DNA from 4 places in the Oceanisphaera sp. IT1-181 genome. Region 3 is predicted to be linked to each of the others. Evidence: predicted binding sites of a transcription regulator. Region 3 holds the regulator's gene; each other region holds the start of a gene.
The links. The regulator sigma-54, encoded in region 3, starts transcription at its own class of promoters, with help from an activator protein. The targets are predictions, from matches to a motif close to TGGCACNGTTTTNGCTT.
Positions count from the first base shown of each region.

Region 1: a site for sigma-54 is predicted at 1,150-1,166, ahead of flgF (flagellar basal-body rod protein FlgF). Genes of this name have one in related genera too.
Region 2: a site for sigma-54 is predicted at 1,197-1,213, ahead of R0134_RS12965 (P-II family nitrogen regulator). Genes of this name have one in related genera too.
Region 4: a site for sigma-54 is predicted at 3,153-3,169, ahead of flhA (flagellar biosynthesis protein FlhA). Genes of this name have one in related genera too.

Region 1 is NZ_CP136856.1:2,344,130-2,348,764, reverse strand. Features, by position in the region: gene R0134_RS10445 (IS110 family transposase) at 1-161, shown strand, start outside; gene flgF (flagellar basal-body rod protein FlgF) at 1,269-2,012, shown strand; gene flgG (flagellar basal-body rod protein FlgG) at 2,041-2,829, shown strand; gene flgH (flagellar basal body L-ring protein FlgH) at 2,853-3,542, shown strand; gene R0134_RS10425 (flagellar basal body P-ring protein FlgI) at 4,147-4,635, shown strand, end outside.
Region 2 is NZ_CP136856.1:2,929,205-2,933,839, reverse strand. Features, by position in the region: gene R0134_RS12975 (YacL family protein) at 1-290, shown strand, start outside; gene arfB (alternative ribosome rescue aminoacyl-tRNA hydrolase ArfB) at 658-1,074, opposite strand; gene R0134_RS12965 (P-II family nitrogen regulator) at 1,260-1,598, shown strand; gene R0134_RS12960 (ammonium transporter) at 1,613-2,839, shown strand; gene R0134_RS12955 (Fe(3+) ABC transporter substrate-binding protein) at 3,089-4,102, shown strand; gene R0134_RS12950 (iron ABC transporter permease) at 4,139-4,635, shown strand, end outside.
Region 3 is NZ_CP136856.1:3,041,950-3,046,584, forward strand. Features, by position in the region: gene lptB (LPS export ABC transporter ATP-binding protein) at 1-657, shown strand, start outside; gene R0134_RS13510 (RNA polymerase factor sigma-54) at 873-2,306, shown strand; gene hpf (ribosome hibernation promoting factor) at 2,330-2,617, shown strand; gene ptsN (PTS IIA-like nitrogen regulatory protein PtsN) at 2,620-3,066, shown strand; gene rapZ (RNase adapter RapZ) at 3,077-3,943, shown strand; gene R0134_RS13530 (HPr family phosphocarrier protein) at 3,930-4,211, shown strand; gene pmbA (metalloprotease PmbA) at 4,385-4,635, opposite strand, start outside.
Region 4 is NZ_CP136856.1:2,301,364-2,305,998, reverse strand. Features, by position in the region: gene fliQ (flagellar biosynthesis protein FliQ) at 1-186, shown strand, start outside; gene fliR (flagellar biosynthetic protein FliR) at 763-1,551, shown strand; gene flhB (flagellar biosynthesis protein FlhB) at 1,552-2,697, shown strand; gene flhA (flagellar biosynthesis protein FlhA) at 3,208-4,635, shown strand, end outside.

The DNA of each region.
Region 1 (4,635 bases), 700 kb from region 3:
AACCGGTTAATCAGAAAGAGGCCTGGCTGAAAGCCATGATGCAGCGACGTGGCTTTGGCATCGCTTCAGTGGGTCTGGCCAACAAAACAGTCCGTACCGCCTGGGCGATGTTGCGTCATGGTGAAGAATATCATCGGCCCACATTATTAGTCAGCGCGTAGCTGAGTCAATCCGTCAACTGAACGAACAACCGAACAACCGAGTTAAATGATGACCCAACATGAGCGCAGATACAGTTAAGAGGTGAGACCAACCTTCAGAAAGCCTGTTCATGCCAGTGTGCAAACCATGCCGTAAGTCCGCAGAGGCCTGAAGGTGCGAATACATCAAGGGACAGGGGTAGCTCCCCAATGAGAGTCCGAATATACGCCAGCTCCTTACCCATGCTGCTTATTTTATGTTCAAAGACGGTTGTCATACAGAAGGAGTCCATATACGGCATGACGGCATAGTTAGAAGAGCTAACCAAAAGCGGTGTTTGTCTTTAACGTAAGGCGGTGTTTTGTAGGCTAGCGCTTTAGCTGCTAGTCCCGTCTTAGCGGGATTTTGTTTTTAGACCTAAATCACCCTAAGTCTTCTGCTTCGCAGAATTCGCAGCTAAAGCGCGAAGCTACAAGGAGCGCTGTGTAGTGTTTGGCTGAGTGTTTCTTCTTTGTAAATAGTGGTGGACTACAAAGTACGGTGTTTGTCTTTATTGCGTCATCCTGATGACCATCAGGATCTAGTTTTTAGGTTTTAGTACTAATAGCGAGATACCGTGGCGAGCACGGTATGACGGCATAGTGATAAGAGCCTACAACAGGCGGTGTTTTGTTTGTGTTATGAGCTGATGCCTGCCGCATTTTTAGCCGTCATCCTGATGACCATCAGGATCTAGTTTTTAGGTTTTAGTACTAAGAGCGAGATACCGTGGCGAGCACGGTATGACGGCATAGTGATAAGAGCCTACAACAGGCGGTGTTTTGTTTGTGCATTCAAGAGGCCGCCTTTAGTCGGCCGGTTTTGCTTAGCAAAACTCTTAACAGCATTATTCTGTGAATAGTGAGCCCCCTCGTTCCCATGCTCTGCGTGGGAATGTGCTTTGGCCGCTCTGCGGTCGGTTTATGTTAGCTCCTCACGCTTCACGCCTTACCCCTCACATTGTGTTAGTGGCACTAATCTTGCATTGTATTTAACCAATAGTTTAGTCAATTAGCGGTCAGTGGCAGAGACTCTGCGGCTTATCAGCATTAATCAGTACTTATTCGGCAAGCGCCGGCGGAGCTGAAATGGACAAATTGCTTTATATCGCCATGTCTGGCGCCAAAGAAAACATGCACAGCGTGGCCGTGCGCTCTAATAACCTCGCCAACGCCAATACCACCGGCTTTAAAGCCGACATGGAGCAAGCGCGCGCCATGCAAGCCTTTGGCGAGGGCATGCCCACTCGCGTGTTTGCCATGACGGAGCGACCGGGGCAAAACTTTGCCACCGGCCCCATACAAACCACAGGTCGAGATCTTGACGTTGCCGTAGCCGGTGACGGCTGGTTGGCAGTAGAAGCAAAAGATGGCGGCGAGGCCTATACCCGCTTTGGTAGCTTGCAAGTCACGCCAGATGGCCGCTTGCAAACCAGTAATGGCTTAAACGTATTAGACGATAACGGCGGGCCGATCTTTTTGCCGCTGCCGTTAGAGAAAATGGAAATTAACAAAGACGGCACCATCTTCGCCCGCTTAGAAGGCGAACCCGCTAACGGCGGTGCTGAGCTGCAGCGTATTAAAACCGTACTGCCCAACAATGCGGATCTGGAAAAAGGCCAAGATGGCCTGTTTCGTCGTAAAGACGGTCAAGCCGAAGCGGCCTCCGCGCAAGTACAACTGATTGCTGGCGCACTGGAGGGCAGTAACGTGAACCCGGTAGCCGAAATGACCCATTTGATCGATCTGCAGCGCCGCTTTGAGACCCAATTAAAAATGATGAGTCACGCAGAAGAAAACGATAAAGCCCATGCTCAGCTGCTGCGCATCTAAGTAGTTAAAGGCATAAAAGGAGAGTGTAATGAACCCCGCATTATGGATTAGTAAAACCGGCTTAGACGCTCAGCAGACCAATATCTCGGTCACCTCCAATAACTTGGCGAACGCCAGCACCATTGGTTTTAAAAAAGGCCGGGCGATTTTTGAAGACTTGCTCTATCAAAACGTTCACCAGCCCGGTGGTCGTGCTACGGCGGACACCAACTTGCCCTCCGGCTTAATGTTAGGTGCTGGTAGTAAGGTGGTGGCCACCCAAAAAACCTTTACTCAGGGCAGTGTGCAGACCACAGATAACGCGCTGGATGTGATGATTGACGGCCGCGGATTTTTTGAAGTGCAATTGCCCGATGGCACCACCGGTTATACCCGTAATGGTCAATTTGCTTTGAACGAAGAGGGCGTAATTGTGACGCCGGGTAATGGTTACCCATTGCAGCCGGAAATGCAGATCCCCGATAACGCGCAAAGCATCAGCGTAGGCACCAATGGTGAAGTGTCGGTACAAATCGCCGGCCAAGCCCAGTCACAAGTTATCGGCCAGTTTATTATTACCGACTTCGCTAACCCTGCGGGCTTGCAGCCCAAAGGTGAAAACTTGTATTTAGAGACTCAGTCTAGTGGCGCTGCTATGCAAGGCATTGCCGGTGCCGACGGCTACGGCACCATCAAGCAAGGTATGTTGGAAACCTCAAACGTGAACGTGACCGAAGAGTTGGTGAACTTGATCCAAGCCCAGCGGGTGTATGAGATGAACTCCAAGGTTATCTCGTCGGTCGATGAAATGATGGCTTACGTTAATCAGCAGCTGTAATTGAATAAAAGCAGGTAGAGCCGATGCGCAAACTAATGATGGCCATAAGTGTGGTGGTGATAGGGGGCTTAAGTTTAGCAGGCTGTGCCAGTACGCCTTATACCCCTAAACCCGACGATCCGGCATTTGCGCCTGTTATTCCTAGCCTGAGCGCACAGCAATTAGAGCCTAACGGCTCGATTTTTCAGGATAACTACGCCAACAGCCTGTATTCCGACATTAAAGCGCACCGCGTTGGTGACATTATTACCGTGGAATTGGCTGAGTCTACTCGTGCGCAAAAGCGGGCCACCACTCAGCAAGCGAAAGACTCCAGCGTTAACATTGCCGCACCTAATATCGGCGGGAAAGATATTTCAATTGGCGGTTATCCGCTCAGTGCGTCTATGTCGAGCGGCAACGAGTTTGACGGCCAAGCTAACACTAATCAAAGCAACAGCTTACAAGGCAGCATTACTGTGAGCGTATCTCAAGTGCTGGCCAACGGTAATTTAATGGTGCAGGGCGAAAAGTGGCTCATGCTCAATACCGGCGAGGAATACGTGCGCATTAGCGGCATGATCCGCCCGCAAGACATTGGTGCCGACAACCGCGTAGAGTCTAATCGCGTGGCTAACGCACGCATTTACTACGGCGGCACCGGCGACTTTGCCAACACCCAAACCCGCGGCTGGTTATCCACCTTCTTCAACAGCCCTTGGATGCCTTTTTAAGCGCGAGTGAAGCGTGAGGCGTGAAGGGTTAAAGAAAGTGCCAAGCCCAATAAATTCGGTGTTTTTGTAGGTCTTGAACTTTGTAGGTGCCCGTCTCTTAGGTAAAGAGTATTCGGCACGGTTTGGTGTTGGGTATTCAACCTATATTCGCTAAGGCGAACCGGCGAATAAATTGCCGGCTACAGGTTATGTTTTGTTTTAGCCGTCTTCCTGACGCACGTCAGGATCTCGTTTTAGGTGTTTGGTAGCTGGCCCTGTTGTAGGTGGCAATTTATTCGCCACGGTTTTGATTTAAACAGCCAGCTATGCTGGCCCGGCGAAACCCTCTGCATAAAAACAAGTGGCGGCTACGGGGTTAGGTGATTTTTGTAGGTATTGTCACTTGTAGGTGGCCGTCTCTTAGGTAAAGAGGACTTCGCCACGGTTTGGTTTGGGTTTTGGTTTTAGATATTTAAAGCCAGCTGCGCTGGCCCGCCGAAACCCTCTGCTTAAAAACAAGTGGCGGCTACAGGTTATATTTTGTTTTAGCCGTCTTCCTGACGCACGTCAGGATCTCGTTTTAGATATTGTTTCCCGTTTTGTTTTAGGTTCTCAGGAGAAATACATGAAGCAGCTCACCGGATTATTACTGAGCTTAACCTTATTGGCGGGGGCGATAATGCCTGCGCAGGCGGCGCGTATTAAAGACATTAGCTCGGTGGCCGGCGTGCGAGCCAACCAATTGGTGGGTTATGGCTTGGTGGTGGGTTTACCCGGTACTGGCGAGCGTAACAACGCCTTTGCCGCGCAAACTTTTAGAACCATGCTCAATAACTTTGGCATTACAGTGCCAGAAAACATGCGGCCTAAAATGAATGACGTGGCACCGGTGGCGGTGCACGCCGAACTGCCCGCTTTTGCTAAGCCCGGCCAGACCATCGACATTACCGTATCGGCCATTGGTGAGGCGAAAAGCCTACGTGGCGGCACCTTGCTGCAAACCTTCTTAAAAGGTGTGGACGGGCGTGTGTATGCGCTGGCCCAAGGCAGCTTAATAGTCGGCGGTTTGGGTGCTGAGGGCGCCGATGGCTCGTCCATCATGATTAACATTCCG
Region 2 (4,635 bases), 110 kb from region 3:
TGATGGGTGCTTGGCTGACCGATGAGGTGACCATGACCGAGGCCGCCGAGTTACTGGATGTAATTGCGCAGTTAGAAGCCGGTGAGACCCAAGAGTTTAAAAGAGCTTATGGCGAATGCAGCTTATTGCTGACGCGAGAAGAAGCCGAAATCAGTGCTCATGCGCTGGCCTTTGATAGCGAATTAGAAGACGGCATGGCTTATTACGATGATGAACTCTACGCCGGCTGCGGCCTAGATGACCTAGCCCGAGTGCTAGAACAGTGGCAAGATTTTTGTACTAATCAATAAACACAGCGCCGAGCACCAAGCGCCCGGCGCCCAGCTAAACAGAGGGCGGTGTTGGTCTTTATGCCGTCATCCTGACGAAAGTCAGGATCTCGCTCTAGATCTAGATCTTAGTGACTAAAACCTATTTGCCACGTTTCTTTGTTACGAGAGTCACGGAAGAACACGGAATAATAGTGATCAGATCTGACAGTGCCAGAGCCAAGATTTTCAATGGTAAGAGCTAACCACCAAGCCATCAGCAGTCAAGCTCTTAAAATAAATAGGTTCTTGTTACTCGTCGATTTTATCTTGGCTTAATCTTTCCGTGAGTTCTGTGGATTCCGTGGCAAATGATCTTTAGCTCTTTCTTTAGCTTGGCGCTGGGCGCTTAAATTTTAATTTTCCCTCTACCACTCTTAATTTTACCGCGTTGGGTTTTGCTGTCGGTGCGCTTGCGCTTGGCGTTTTTGCTGGGCTGAGTGGGGCGGCGCACCTTTACGGGCTTGCCGGCGAGCTGTAATAAGCTGACCAGAGCTTCTCTAGCGGTTTCTTTATTCATCAGCTGACTGCGATGACTCTCGACTCGGATCATTATCCAACCGGACTCCAAGACCCGATTATCCTTCATCTTCGCCAACGCCTCTTTATAACTATCGGGGAGGCTTGGGCTGTTGACGTAATCAAAGCGTAGCTGCACCGCCGAGTCGGTTTTATTCACATGCTGGCCGCCAGGGCCACTGGAGCGCATGGTGATAAACTCTATTTCTTGCTCAGGGATCTGCACGCGGGCAGATAACAATAACATACGGGCTCCATTGCACTCTGTTGGTGCTTTTTAGTGTCTCGACTGCACCAATATCATATCACGACCTCATCACCCTGCCGTTTTTAAAGTATAACTTGTTGATAATTAAGTTATAAAAACATTGGCGTAAAGCTTGCTTGTTCTAATTGCTACCAAGACGGTATAGGCAAACAAGGAGGCTCACCATGAAAATGATTTGCGCCATTATCAAACCCTTCAAACTCGACGATGTACGCACGGCTCTAGCCACGGCCGGCGTCCACGGGATGACGGTGACAGAAGTTAAAGGCTTTGGCCGCCAGAAAGGACACACAGAGCTATATCGAGGTGCCGAATACAGTGTCGACTTTGTACCTAAGATCAAACTCGAAATTGCCGCAGCCAGCGAGCAGGTGGAAGAAATTATCGAAGCCATTATAGCGGCGGCGTACACCGGGAAAATCGGCGACGGAAAAATTTTTGTTTATGCACTGCAACAAGCTGTGCGTCTTCGTACTGGGGAGCGCGATCTGGAAGCCATTTAAGCGAGGGATAGCCAATGGACACCTTAACTGAAATGAAGTTTGCTCTGGATACCTTTTACTTCCTGATATCCGGTGTACTGGTGATGTGGATGGCCGCAGGATTTGCCATGTTAGAGGCGGGCTTAGTGCGTGCCAAGAACACCACCGAAATATTAACCAAAAATGTGCTGCTGTTTGCCATCGCCTGCACCATGTATCTATTAGTTGGTTATCACCTTATGTATCTGAATAATCCTGAAGGCGGCTGGTTGCCAAGCCTAGGCGGTTTAATAGGGCAGGTGGCAGAGGGCGCGGATCATGCGCTGGAGGCCGACTTTTTCTTTCAGGTAGTCTTTGTGGCCACCGCCATGTCTATTGTGTCCGGTGCCGTGGCCGAGCGCATGAAACTATGGGGTTTTCTCGCCTTTAGCGTAGTAATGACCGGCTTTATCTATCCGATTGAAGGTTACTGGGTGTGGGGCGGTGGGTTTTTGTCTGAATTAGGTTTCGTTGATTTTGCCGGCTCAGGCATTGTCCATCTGGCCGGAGCCAGTGCGGCGTTAGCCGGTGTGTTACTGCTCGGCGCCCGTAAAGGCAAGTACGGTAAAAACGGTGAGATCCATCCTATTCCAGGATCCAATATGCCACTGGCAACCTTGGGGACCTTTATTTTGTGGATGGGGTGGTTCGGTTTTAATGGTGGCTCGCAGCTATTGCTGTCAGATGTGGCAAACGCCACCGCCGTGGCGGGGATTTTTGTTAATACCAATGCGGCGGCAGCGGCCGGTGTGATTGGCGCCTTGTTGGTGACCAAGCTGACCTGGGGCAAGGCCGATCTCACCATGATCCTCAATGGCGCTTTAGCTGGCTTGGTGGCGATAACCGCGGATCCCGTATCGCCTAGCCCGCTATGGGCTGCAAGTATCGGTTTGCTGGCGGGCATAGTCGTGGTGTATGCCATTGTGGTGCTGGACAAGCTGCGTATCGATGATCCCGTAGGAGCCATTTCGGTACACGGTGTCTGCGGTATGTTGGGACTATTGCTGGTACCCGTGACCAATCCCGAGGCTACGCTGTGGGTTCAGCTGGTCGGCTGTTTGGTAATTGGTGGATGGGTATTTGGCGCCAGCCTATTGGTTTGGTATCTGCTGAAGCGCACCCTGGGTATTCGAGTCACCGAAGAAGACGAAGTGTCGGGCATGGATAAAGTAGATTGCGGCATTGATGCCTACCCTGAGTTCGTGACCTTAAAGCGCAGCTGAATAAAATCATCTACTGACTCTACTCTCTACAACTAGCGCTAATAATGAAAAGGAAGCCTCGGCTTCCTTTTTTTATTGGATTCTTGCGCTAGCGCAAAGACAAAGGGCGCGGGTGCAGGCAATATGGTGGGATGCGGCTGCGCATGACACGCTTTATCATTTAGATGTGAGTTACTGGTTGCTTCCAGTCGTCGCCTGAGTATACTGCTGAATGTTAATTGTTCTCACTCAACTAAATGGATGTTAAGCATGCCTACTAAATTAGGTCTATCCGCCGCTGCACTGCTCGTCGCCAGTTTTACCGGCCAAGCCTTTGCCGAAGAAGTGAATGTTTACTCAAATCGTCAAGATTTTTTGATCAAGCCCATCATCGATACCTTTACCAAAGAAACCGGTATTGATGTGAATGTGGTGTTTTTAAAAGATGGTTTGGGTGAGCGCTTAGAGCGTGAAGGCCGTTTATCACCAGCAGATTTATTGTTAACGGTCGACGTGAGTCGCCTGATGGATGTGGTAGACAAAGACTTGACTCAAGCGGTTGAGAGCGAAATTCTTGAAGAAAGTATTCCGGCGCAGTATCGCGATGTTGACGGTAAATGGTTTGCGCTGACCACTCGTGCCCGCGCCATTTATACCTCCAAAAATCGCATCGGTAAGCGCGAAGATATTACCTATGAAGAGTTGGCGGATCCCAAGTACAAAGGAAAAGTTTGTACTCGCAGCGGCAAACATCCCTATAATGTTGCCCTTACTGCCTCCATGATTGATGAACATGGTGTTGATTACACTAAAACTTGGTTGCAAGGCTTAAAAGCTAACTTGGCACAAAAGCCACAAGGCGGTGACCGCGACCAGATCAAAGCCATTAAAGATGGTGTCTGTGATTACGCGTTAGGCAACAGCTATTACTATGGCGTGATGTTAAGCGATGAAGAACAGCGTGAAACGGCAGAAGCTGTGTACATCAACTTCCCCAATCAGGCTGACCGTGGCACACATGTCAATATTTCGGCCGTAGCACTGGCCAAGCACGCTAAAAACAAAGATGCCGCCATTAAGTTAATGGAGTTTTTAGCAAGTGATGAAGCGCAACATTTGTATGCGTCTGCTAACCATGAGTATCCGGTTAAAGAGGGTGTTGAACCTTCTGCACTGGTAAAAGGCTGGGGTGATTTCGCTGCCGATAAACGCCCACTGGTTGATGTAGCAAAACATGCTAAAACCGCAGTGCAATTGGTAGACGAAGTTAAATTCGATCTATAAAAAAGACGGGGGTCTAGGCCCCCGTTTGAGCTATCAATGAAACGAACAGCGTGGACAGTCAGTAGCTGGGTACTAGCCTTGCTGCTGACTTTGCCTATTATGGCACTTATTTATGAAGCCTTATTACCCACCGAAGATGTGTTTCGTCATCTCTGGGGATCTGTGCTTCCTACCTATATCAGCAATACCTTTTGGTTGGTGTTGTGGGTCATGGTGTTTAGCTTTTTAGCGGGTGTACCCGCCGCTTGGCTGATGGCCATGTGCGAATTGCCCAGCAAACGCTGGCTGCAATGGGCCTTGATCCTGCCGCTAGCCATGCCCTCTTATATTGTTGCCTTCGTTTACACCGATTTATTAGACTTCTCTGGCCCCGTGCAAGGCACGCTGCGCCATTGGTTTGGCTGGCAATCCGTCAGTGATTATTACTTTCCCGCCATTCGTAGCCTAGGCGGCGCCGCTCTGGTGCTGGGCTTAGTGCTGTTTCCGTATGTGTATTTATTAGCGCGTACCGCCTTTATGGAGCAATCCATGAG
Region 3 (4,635 bases):
CTCACAGTCAAAACCGGCCAAATCGTCGGCTTACTGGGCCCTAATGGCGCCGGCAAAACCACCTCCTTTTATATGATAGTGGGCCTGGTGCAGCGTGATGCGGGCAGCATTACTATCGATGACCAAGACATTAGTCATCAGCCGATGCACGTGCGCGCCCGCGCCGGCATTGGTTATTTGCCCCAAGAAGCGTCTATTTTTCGCCGCTTAAGCGTGGCCAATAATATTATGGCGGTGCTCGAAACACGAAAAAATTTAAGCGCCGTGGAGCGTGAAGAAAAAATGGAGCAGTTGCTCGAAGAATTTAATATCACCCATATTCGTGACAGCATGGGCATGAGCTTGTCGGGTGGTGAGCGCAGACGGGTCGAAATAGCGCGCGCTCTGGCCGCGGATCCACGCTTTATTCTGTTGGATGAGCCCTTTGCCGGCGTCGATCCCATTTCGGTGTTAGATATCAAAAAAATTATCCTACACCTGCGGGATCGCGGCTTAGGCGTCTTGATCACCGATCATAACGTGCGCGAAACACTGGATGTGTGCGAGCGGGCCTATATCGTCAGCCACGGCCATCGCATTGCTGCGGGCACCCCCGCCGAGATCCTGGCCAATGAGCAGGTGAAGAAAGTCTATTTGGGTGAGCAATTCAGCCTGTAGTTATTAAGCTTTAAAGTTATGTAAGTCTGTGGTTATTAAGCCTGTACTTATTAAACCTATGGTTTTTAAGGATAAGGTTATTCCGCCTGTAGGTGAATCGCTATCATAGCGATGCAGCTAACCTCCTGTGCGCTTGAGATAAAAGGACTTTTGATGGATATGGAAGGACTTTTGGGAGGAATTTTTCTTTGTTAAAGCCAACGCTTCAATTACGTATGGGCCAGCAGCTGACCATGACGCCGCAGCTGCAACAGGCCATTCGCCTCTTGCAGCTGTCGACGCTGGAGCTGCAGCAAGAAATTCAATTGGCGCTAGAAAATAATCCCCTGCTCGAGCAAGAAGAAGCCGAAGAGCACGAGTATGACGACGCTGAACTCGATCCGCTGCCCAGCAGCCCAGACGAGCAACTGGCCACCGACAAAGCCATGGAACAGCATACCTTGTCTGACGAGATGCCCATGGACACTCAGTGGGATGATATTTATACCGCCTCGGCGGGTACCAGTGGCACCGGCGGCTTGCCCGCTGGCGTGGAAGACACCGTCTATCAAGGCGAAACCACCGAGACGCTGCAAGATTATCTGCTGTGGCAGATGCAGCTCACGCCCTTTAGCGAAACCGACCAAGCCATCGCCTTGGCCATTATCGATGCCATCGATGAGGCCGGTTATTTAAGTTTAGATATAGACGGCATTTTGGCCTCTGTGAGCGGTGGCGAGCAGCATATAGAAGCGGACGAAATAGAGGCGGTACTGAAACGTATTCAGCACTTTGATCCGTTAGGCGTGGCGGCACGCAGCGTACAAGAGTGTTTGCGTATTCAGCTGGAAGCCCTGCCCGCCGCAACGCCTTGGTTAACTGAAGCACAGCTGCTGATTGAGCAGCACATGGACTTGCTCGGTAATCGCGACTATCGCACCCTGCAGCGCCTGACCAAGCTTAAAGAAGATGAGCTCAGAGATGTATTGGCCTTAATTCAGCAACTTGAACCTCGCCCTGGCAATAACTTGCTGCAACACAACTCTGAGTATGTCATTCCCGATGTAGTGGTCACCAAGCAGCAAGGGGTGTGGAAAGCTGAGCTTAATATGGAGGCGCTGCCCAAGGTGCGGTTAAATCAAACCTATGCGGCCATGGGGCAGAGCAAGCAAGGCAGCGATGGCCAGTTTATTCGCCAACATACCCAAGATGCTAAGTGGTTTATCAAAAGTTTAGAAAGCAGAAATGAGACCTTGCTCAAGGTTGCTAATTGTATTGTCGACCAACAACAGGCATTCTTTGAGTACGGAGCCGAGGCCATGAAACCCATGGTGCTCAATCAGGTAGCGGAAGTGGTTGAGATGCACGAATCGACTATTTCCCGCGTCACTACTCAAAAATTTCTGCATTCGCCCAAGGGTGTGTTTGAGTTAAAATATTTTTTCTCTAGCCATGTGGCCACCGAAAGTGGCGGAGAATGCTCTTCTACGGCGATTCGTGCCTTTATTAAGAAATTAGTCGGGGCAGAAAATCCGGTTAAGCCATTGAGCGACAGTAAAATCGCGCAATTATTAGCCGAACAGGGGATACAGGTGGCCAGACGGACCATAGCCAAGTATCGTGAGTCGTTGGCCATCCCCCCTTCCAATCAGCGCAAACGCCTGTTGTAAGGTGAACCAATAAGGAAGACTTTATGCAAATAAATCTGACTGGCCACCATGTAAATATCACAGACTCATTACGTGACTATGTGCACAGCAAATTCGCCAAGCTGGAACGTCATTTCGATAATATCACCATAGTGCACGTGGTACTGACGTTGGAAAAACTGCAGCAAATTGCCGAAGCCAAAATTAATCTGAGTGGAGGTGAAATTTTTGCCACTTGTCAGCAAGATGACATGTACGCTGCCATCGACGGTTTGTTTGACAAACTCGATCGCCAAGTTATTAAACACAAAGAGAAGCTAAAGCAAAAATAACTATGGAAGTCGCCGATATATTAAGCAGAGATTGCACGCGTAGTGCCATCCCCTGCACAAGCAAAAAACGGGCGCTGGAAATTATCAGTGAACTCGCAGCCCAACACCTCAACATCAGCAGTCAACAATTGTTTGACTGCCTTTTGGCACGGGAAAAAATGGGCAGTACGGGTATAGGTAACGGTATTGCCATTCCTCATGGCCGCATTAGCAATGACAATCAAGCCACGGCCGTGCTGCTTACCTTTGCCGAGCCGGTAGAGTTTGATGCCATCGATAACCAGCCGGTTAGCCTGGTTTTTGCCTTGCTGGTCCCTGAGCAAGAGTGCAAACAACACCTCAAAACCCTGTCATTGATTGCCGAAAAGCTCAGTGACAAACAGATTTGTAAGCAATTACGTCAAGCCAGCAGCGATGACGAGCTTTATCAAATTATGATTTCTTCTTAAGGAGCATACAATGCAGCTGGTGATCGTCAGTGGTCGTTCTGGTTCGGGCAAAACCGTGGCCTTGCGGGTGCTCGAAGATTTAGGCTATTACTGCGTTGATAACCTGCCCGTAGAGCTGCTACCGAGCCTCGTTAAGATGCGCCTCGATAAGCCAGGTGAAGTCGCTGTCAGCATAGATGTGCGCAACCTCCCCGACAGCCCCGAGAAAATGGATGAGTGCTTGAATGAGGTGCGCGCCATGGAAGGCGTGAGCTTATCGAGCATTTTTATTGATGCCGATAACGCCGCGCTCATTCGCCGCTTCGGTGATACCCGCCGCTTACACCCCTTGTCGCGCTTGAGTTTGACGCTGGATGAAGCAATCCGCGAAGAAACCCATCTGCTGTCACCTTTGTCGTCGGAAGCGGACTTGCGCATCGATACCTCAGACTTAAGCATTCATGACTTAAGTGAAATTATTCGCGCCCGTATCTTGGGTAAAAAAGAGCGCGAACTAAACTGGGTATTTGAGTCGTTTGGCTACAAGTTTGGTATTTCTCAAGATGCAGACTTCGTATTCGACGCCCGCTTCTTACCTAACCCTCATTGGATAGACGAGCTCAGGCCCTTTAACGGCCGCGATGAGCCGGTGGCCACTTATTTAAACAGCCAGCTCGAAGTCACTAAATACCTGTGGCAAATTGAAAACCTGCTGGTGACTTGGATGCCGCATTTAGAGCGCAATAACCGCAGCTACGTCACCGTCGCCATTGGCTGTACTGGCGGCAAACACAGATCCGTCTATTTAGTCGAGCAACTCGCTGCGTCATTCAAAAAGATGGGCAAAAGCGTACAATTACGCCACCGGTCGCTGGAAAAACAGCATGCAAAAAATTGAGCGCGACTTAAAAATTGTCAACAAGCTCGGCTTACATGCCAGAGCCGCCGTACAGTTAGTACAAGTCACCGAACAATTTGCTGCCACCGTCACCGTCACCGTCTGCAGCCAAGGCAAGCGCGCCCCCGCCAACAGCGTGATGGGGTTGTTAATGCTAGAGACCGCTCAAGGTCACGCCATTCGCGTGGTCGCCGAAGGTAAAGACGCCGCCGCCGCCATGGAAGCCGTGGCCGAGCTAGTGGCAGCACGCTTTAATGAAGCGGAATAAGAGATAGCGCCGAGCTGAACAAAGAACGGAGTTTATCTTGATGCCGTCTTCCTGACGTACGTCAGGATCTCGATTTTATCTTTGTTATTTTCACACAAACAAAAGCCCCGCATCTTCCGATGCGGGGCTTTTGTTTTTAGCTTGGTGCTGAGCGCTTGGTGCCCGACGCTATACTACTGCCCACCAATCTTCATTTCATTGATCAGCACAGAGCCCGTCAGCAGGCTGGAGCGCAGTTCGGTGTCGGTGCCAATGGCTTGAATGCCTTGATACATGTCTTTGAGGTTACCGGCGATGGTGATCTCTTCCACCGGATAGGCGATTTCGCCGTTTTCAACCCAAAAACCTGCCGCACCCCGTGAGTAATCGCCGGTGACGATATTCACGCCTTGGCCCATCATCTCGGTAACCAGTAAGCCGGTGC
Region 4 (4,635 bases), 740 kb from region 3:
CTCGCTGTCGGTTTAACGGTGGCGGTATTTCAGGCCGCCACCTCCATTAACGAACAAACCTTAAGCTTCTTACCCCGCTTATTAGTGACTCTAGGCGGACTGGCCGTTGGCGCCCACTGGGGCTTTGGCATGTTAATGGACTTCTTCTACGAGATAATCGAACAAATACCGCAGGTGATAGGTTAGCCGAAAGGCGTGAAGGGTTAGGCGTAAAGAGTGAGGGGAGCACCTAAACCTTAAAAAATGGCGGCGGTGTTTTTGTTTATGCCGTCATCCTGGCGCACGTCAGGATCTTGTTTGGCTTTAATGCCAAGAGCGAGATACCGGAGCGAGTCCGGTAAGATGGCCAAGAAAAGTGATGTGTTTTGTTTCTGCCATCATCCTGACGCACGTCAGGATCTTGTTTGGCTTTAATGCCAAGAGCGAGATACCGGAGCGAGTCCGGTAAGACGGCCAAGAAAAGTGATGTGTTTTGTTTCTGCCATCATCCTGACGCACGTCAGGATCTTGTTTGGCTTTAATGCCAAGAGCGAGATACCGGAGCGAGTCCGGTAAGATGGCCAAGAAAAGTGATGTGTTTTGTTTATGCCGTCATCCTGCTGCACGTCAGGATCTTGTTGTGGTTTAGTAGGCGAACACTTGTTCTCGCATTTCAACCCAGGCGGAACGGTTTAAACGTTCAGCTTCAATACCCAAGATTTTTGATTGAGGGCTTGGTGTTATCTCGTTCGCTTCACCCTTCACCATAGTTAAAGGAACCGCGTGAATTTTTCCACTGATCAAATATTGCTGTGGCTGGCTAGCTATTTATGGCCGCTGTGCCGGATCGCCGGCATGATGATGACCATGGTGATGTTTGGCGCCAACCTGACACCTATGTTTAACCGACTGTTACTGGCGGTGGCCATTACCATAGCCGTAGCCCCGGTATTACCGGTGATGCCAGATGTGGCGCTGTTCTCTATTGGTGGCTTTTTGATCACCGCTCAGCAGGTGCTGATTGGCGCCGCGATTGGCTTACTCTCGCAGTTTTTAGTGCAGGCCTTCGTGACCGGCGGCCAAGTGATCGCCATGCAAACCAGTTTGGGTTTTGCCTCCATGGTGGATCCGCTTAACGGCCAGTCCACGCCCGTGGTCGGTCAGCTGTATTTGATGCTGGGCACCTTGCTGTTTTTAGCGCTCAATGGCCATTTGGTGATGATTGAAGCCATAGTGATGAGCTTTGAAACGCTGCCCGTGTCCATGAGTGGCATCAGCGTGGCCAGTTGGCAGCAATTGGCCGGCCTGCTGACGATGCTGTTTTATGCGGCGGTGGCCATGTCGCTGTCGGCAATCGTGGCTATGCTACTGATTAACTTCACCTTTGGCATTATGACCCGTGCCGCACCGCAGCTGAATATTTTTAGTATTGGTTTTGCCGTGAGCATGGTGTGTGGCTTATTTATTTTATGGCTGACGCTGGGTGGCTTCTTAGGCCACTTTGAAAACCAGTGGCATCGCATCCAATTGGTGATGTGCGACACCTTGCTGCTTACCTGTGAAGGGGGCTAAATGGCAGAATCCGATGGTCAGGAAAAAACGGAACTCCCTACGGAGCAACGGCTACGCCAAGCCCGAGAAAAAGGTCAAATTCCCCGCTCTAAAGAGCTAGGCACGGCGGCGGTATTATTGAGCGGTGCCTTTGGCTTAATCATGGTCGGCGATGCGCTGACCGTGGCGCTGTTTAAAGTCTTTAAAGCTAACTTTTCTGTGGAGCGGGCGGTCTTATTCGATCCTGACTCCATGATGCCGGCGTTTCGGGACTCCATATTGGCCCTAACGTGGCCCTTGCTCGGGCTGTTCGCCATTGTGTTGGTGGCCGCGTTAGTGGGCAACAGCTTGCTGGGCGGCATTAACTTTAGCACCCAAGCCATGATGCCCAAGCTAAATAAAATGAGCCCTGCCAAAGGCTTAAAGCGCATGTTTGGCGTGCAAGCTATGGTGGAATTGCTCAAATCAATTGCCAAGGTGGTGTTTATTGCCACGCTTGCCGTTGCGGTGCTGTGGGGGCAATTCGATAATATTTTACGCCTCAGCAATGAGAGCTTACCCGCGGCCATGGTAGAGGCCACGGATCTGGTGTTAAACATGGGACTAGTACTGTGTTTGGCCCTGTTGCCGATTGTAGCCATAGACGTGCCGTTTCAAATATGGAACCACACGCGCCAGCTGAAGATGACGCTGCAAGAAATCAAAGACGAATATAAAAACAGTGAAGGTAAGCCGGAAGTAAAAGGGCGTATCAGACGCCTGCAGCAAGAAATGGCCAACCGGCGCATGATGGGTGATGTGCCCGATGCAGACGTAGTAGTGGTCAACCCGACCCATTTCTCGGTGGCACTGCGTTACGACAAATTTACCCCAGGTGCCGCCCCTAAAGTGGTAGCCAAAGGCCTCGATGAAGTGGCATTAAAAATTCGCGAAATTGCCCGTGAATACGAAATACCGGTGATTTCGTCGCCAGCGCTGACACGGGCCATTTATTTCTCCACTAAGGTGGATGGCGAAATTCCTGATGGCCTGTTTGTGGCGGTCGCCCAAGTATTAGCTTACGTGTTTCAGTTAAATAACTGGCGCAAAGGCCAAGGCCGAAAACCCACCGCCCTAAAAGACGACCTGCCGATCCCTGACGAGTTTAAAGCGGATAGGCCTTTGTAAAGGCAGCGGTAAGCGCCTTTTTTGCCGTCATCCTGATGCCCATCAGGATCTTTTCTTAAATCTATCCAGCCACGCTGGCCCGGCGAATAAATTGATGGCTACAGGGAGCGTGGTTTGTAGGCGCCAATTTATTCGGCGCGGTTTGGTTCTTGATCCTGGTCTTAAACCAATCCAGCTACGCTGGCCCGGCGAATAAATTGCCGGCTACAGGGAGCGTGGTTTGTAGGCGCCAATTTATTCGGCGCGGTTTGGTTCTTAATCCTGGTCTTAAACCAATCCAGCTACGCTGGCCCGGCGAATAAATTGCCGGCTACAGGGAGCGTGGTTTGTAGGCGCCAATTTATTCGGCGCGGTTTGGTTCTTGATATTGGTCTTAAACTAATCCAGCTGCGCTGGCCCGGCGAATACTCTTTGTTTAAAAGAAGGAGCGGCTACGGGGTACGGCGTTTTTTGTTTGGCTCAATTCTTGCATAGTTATCGCTATCTCTCTTTGGTGACAAGTTAGTGGTAATGGCATTTAAGGACAAAGTTCAACAGTTGGGGCCTTGGTCTACTTGGTTTAGCAAGGGCATAGGCACGCCATTATTGGTGTTGGCCGCACTGGGCATGGTGGTGTTACCCATACCTGCGCTGCTGCTCGATGTGCTGTTCTCCTTTAATATCTCTCTCGCCTTGGTCATCTTATTGGTGGCGGTATATAGCAAACGCCCGTTGGACTTTGCCGCTTTCCCGACTGTGTTATTGGTGGCGACCTTGCTGCGGCTGGCGCTGAACGTGGCCTCAACCCGAGTGGTGTTGTTAGAAGGGCACATGGGCGAGGGTGCCGCGGGTAACGTTATTGAAGCCTTTGGTAATGTGGTGATTGGCGGCAACTATGCGGTTGGTTTAATCGTGTTTTTGATCTTAATGATCATCAACTTTGCGGTGGTGACCAAGGGTGCGGGCCGTATTGCCGAAGTGAGCGCGCGCTTTACGCTCGATGCCATGCCAGGTAAACAAATGGCGATTGATGCGGACTTAAACGCTGGCTTAATTAACCAAGATGAAGCCAGAAGTCGCCGCGCTGAAGTCACCCAAGAAGCGGACTTTTACGGTTCCATGGACGGTGCCTCTAAGTTCGTAAAAGGTGATGCCATTGCCGGCATTATGATTTTGTTTATCAATATTATTGGCGGCTTTATTATCGGCATGGCCCAGCATGGGCTGTCGTTTAGTGAAGCGGCAAAAATTTATACCCTGCTCACTATCGGTGATGGCTTGGTGGCACAAATACCCTCTCTCATGCTCTCTATTGCTGCCGCCATTATCGTTACCCGCCAAAACAACAGCGAAGACATGGGTGAAGCCATGTTGGGCCAGCTGTTTGATAAACCTAAGGCACTGTCGATTGCTGCGGGCATCTTGATCATTATGGGGTTAGTGCCTGGCATGCCGCATTTTGCGTTTCTGCTGCTAGGGGGCTTGTCGGCCTTTGCTGCTTGGTGGACCACTAAGCGCAATACCCGCGTGGCCCAAGAGTTGGTGGAGCAAGAGCTAGCACCGTCACCACCGAGTACAGACGTCAAAGAGCTGGGCTGGGACGATGTGGCGCAAGTGGACACCATTGGTTTAGAGGTGGGTTATCGCTTAATAAGCTTGGTGGATCAAGCCCAAGGCGGCGAATTGCTGAGCCGCATTAAAGGTGTGCGTAAGAAGCTCTCTCAAGAGCTGGGTTTTTTAATTCCTGCGGTACATATTCGCGACAACTTAGAGCTTGGCCCCAACCAATATCAAATAACCATGATGGGCGTGAGTTCAGGCTCGGCGGAGATTTATCCCGAACGAGAGCTCGCCATTAACCCGGGCCAAGTATTTGGTCCGGTGCAAGGCATAGACACCCGGGATCCAGCCTTTGATCTGGAGGCCACTTGGATTGCCAAAGACCAAATTGAGCAAGCG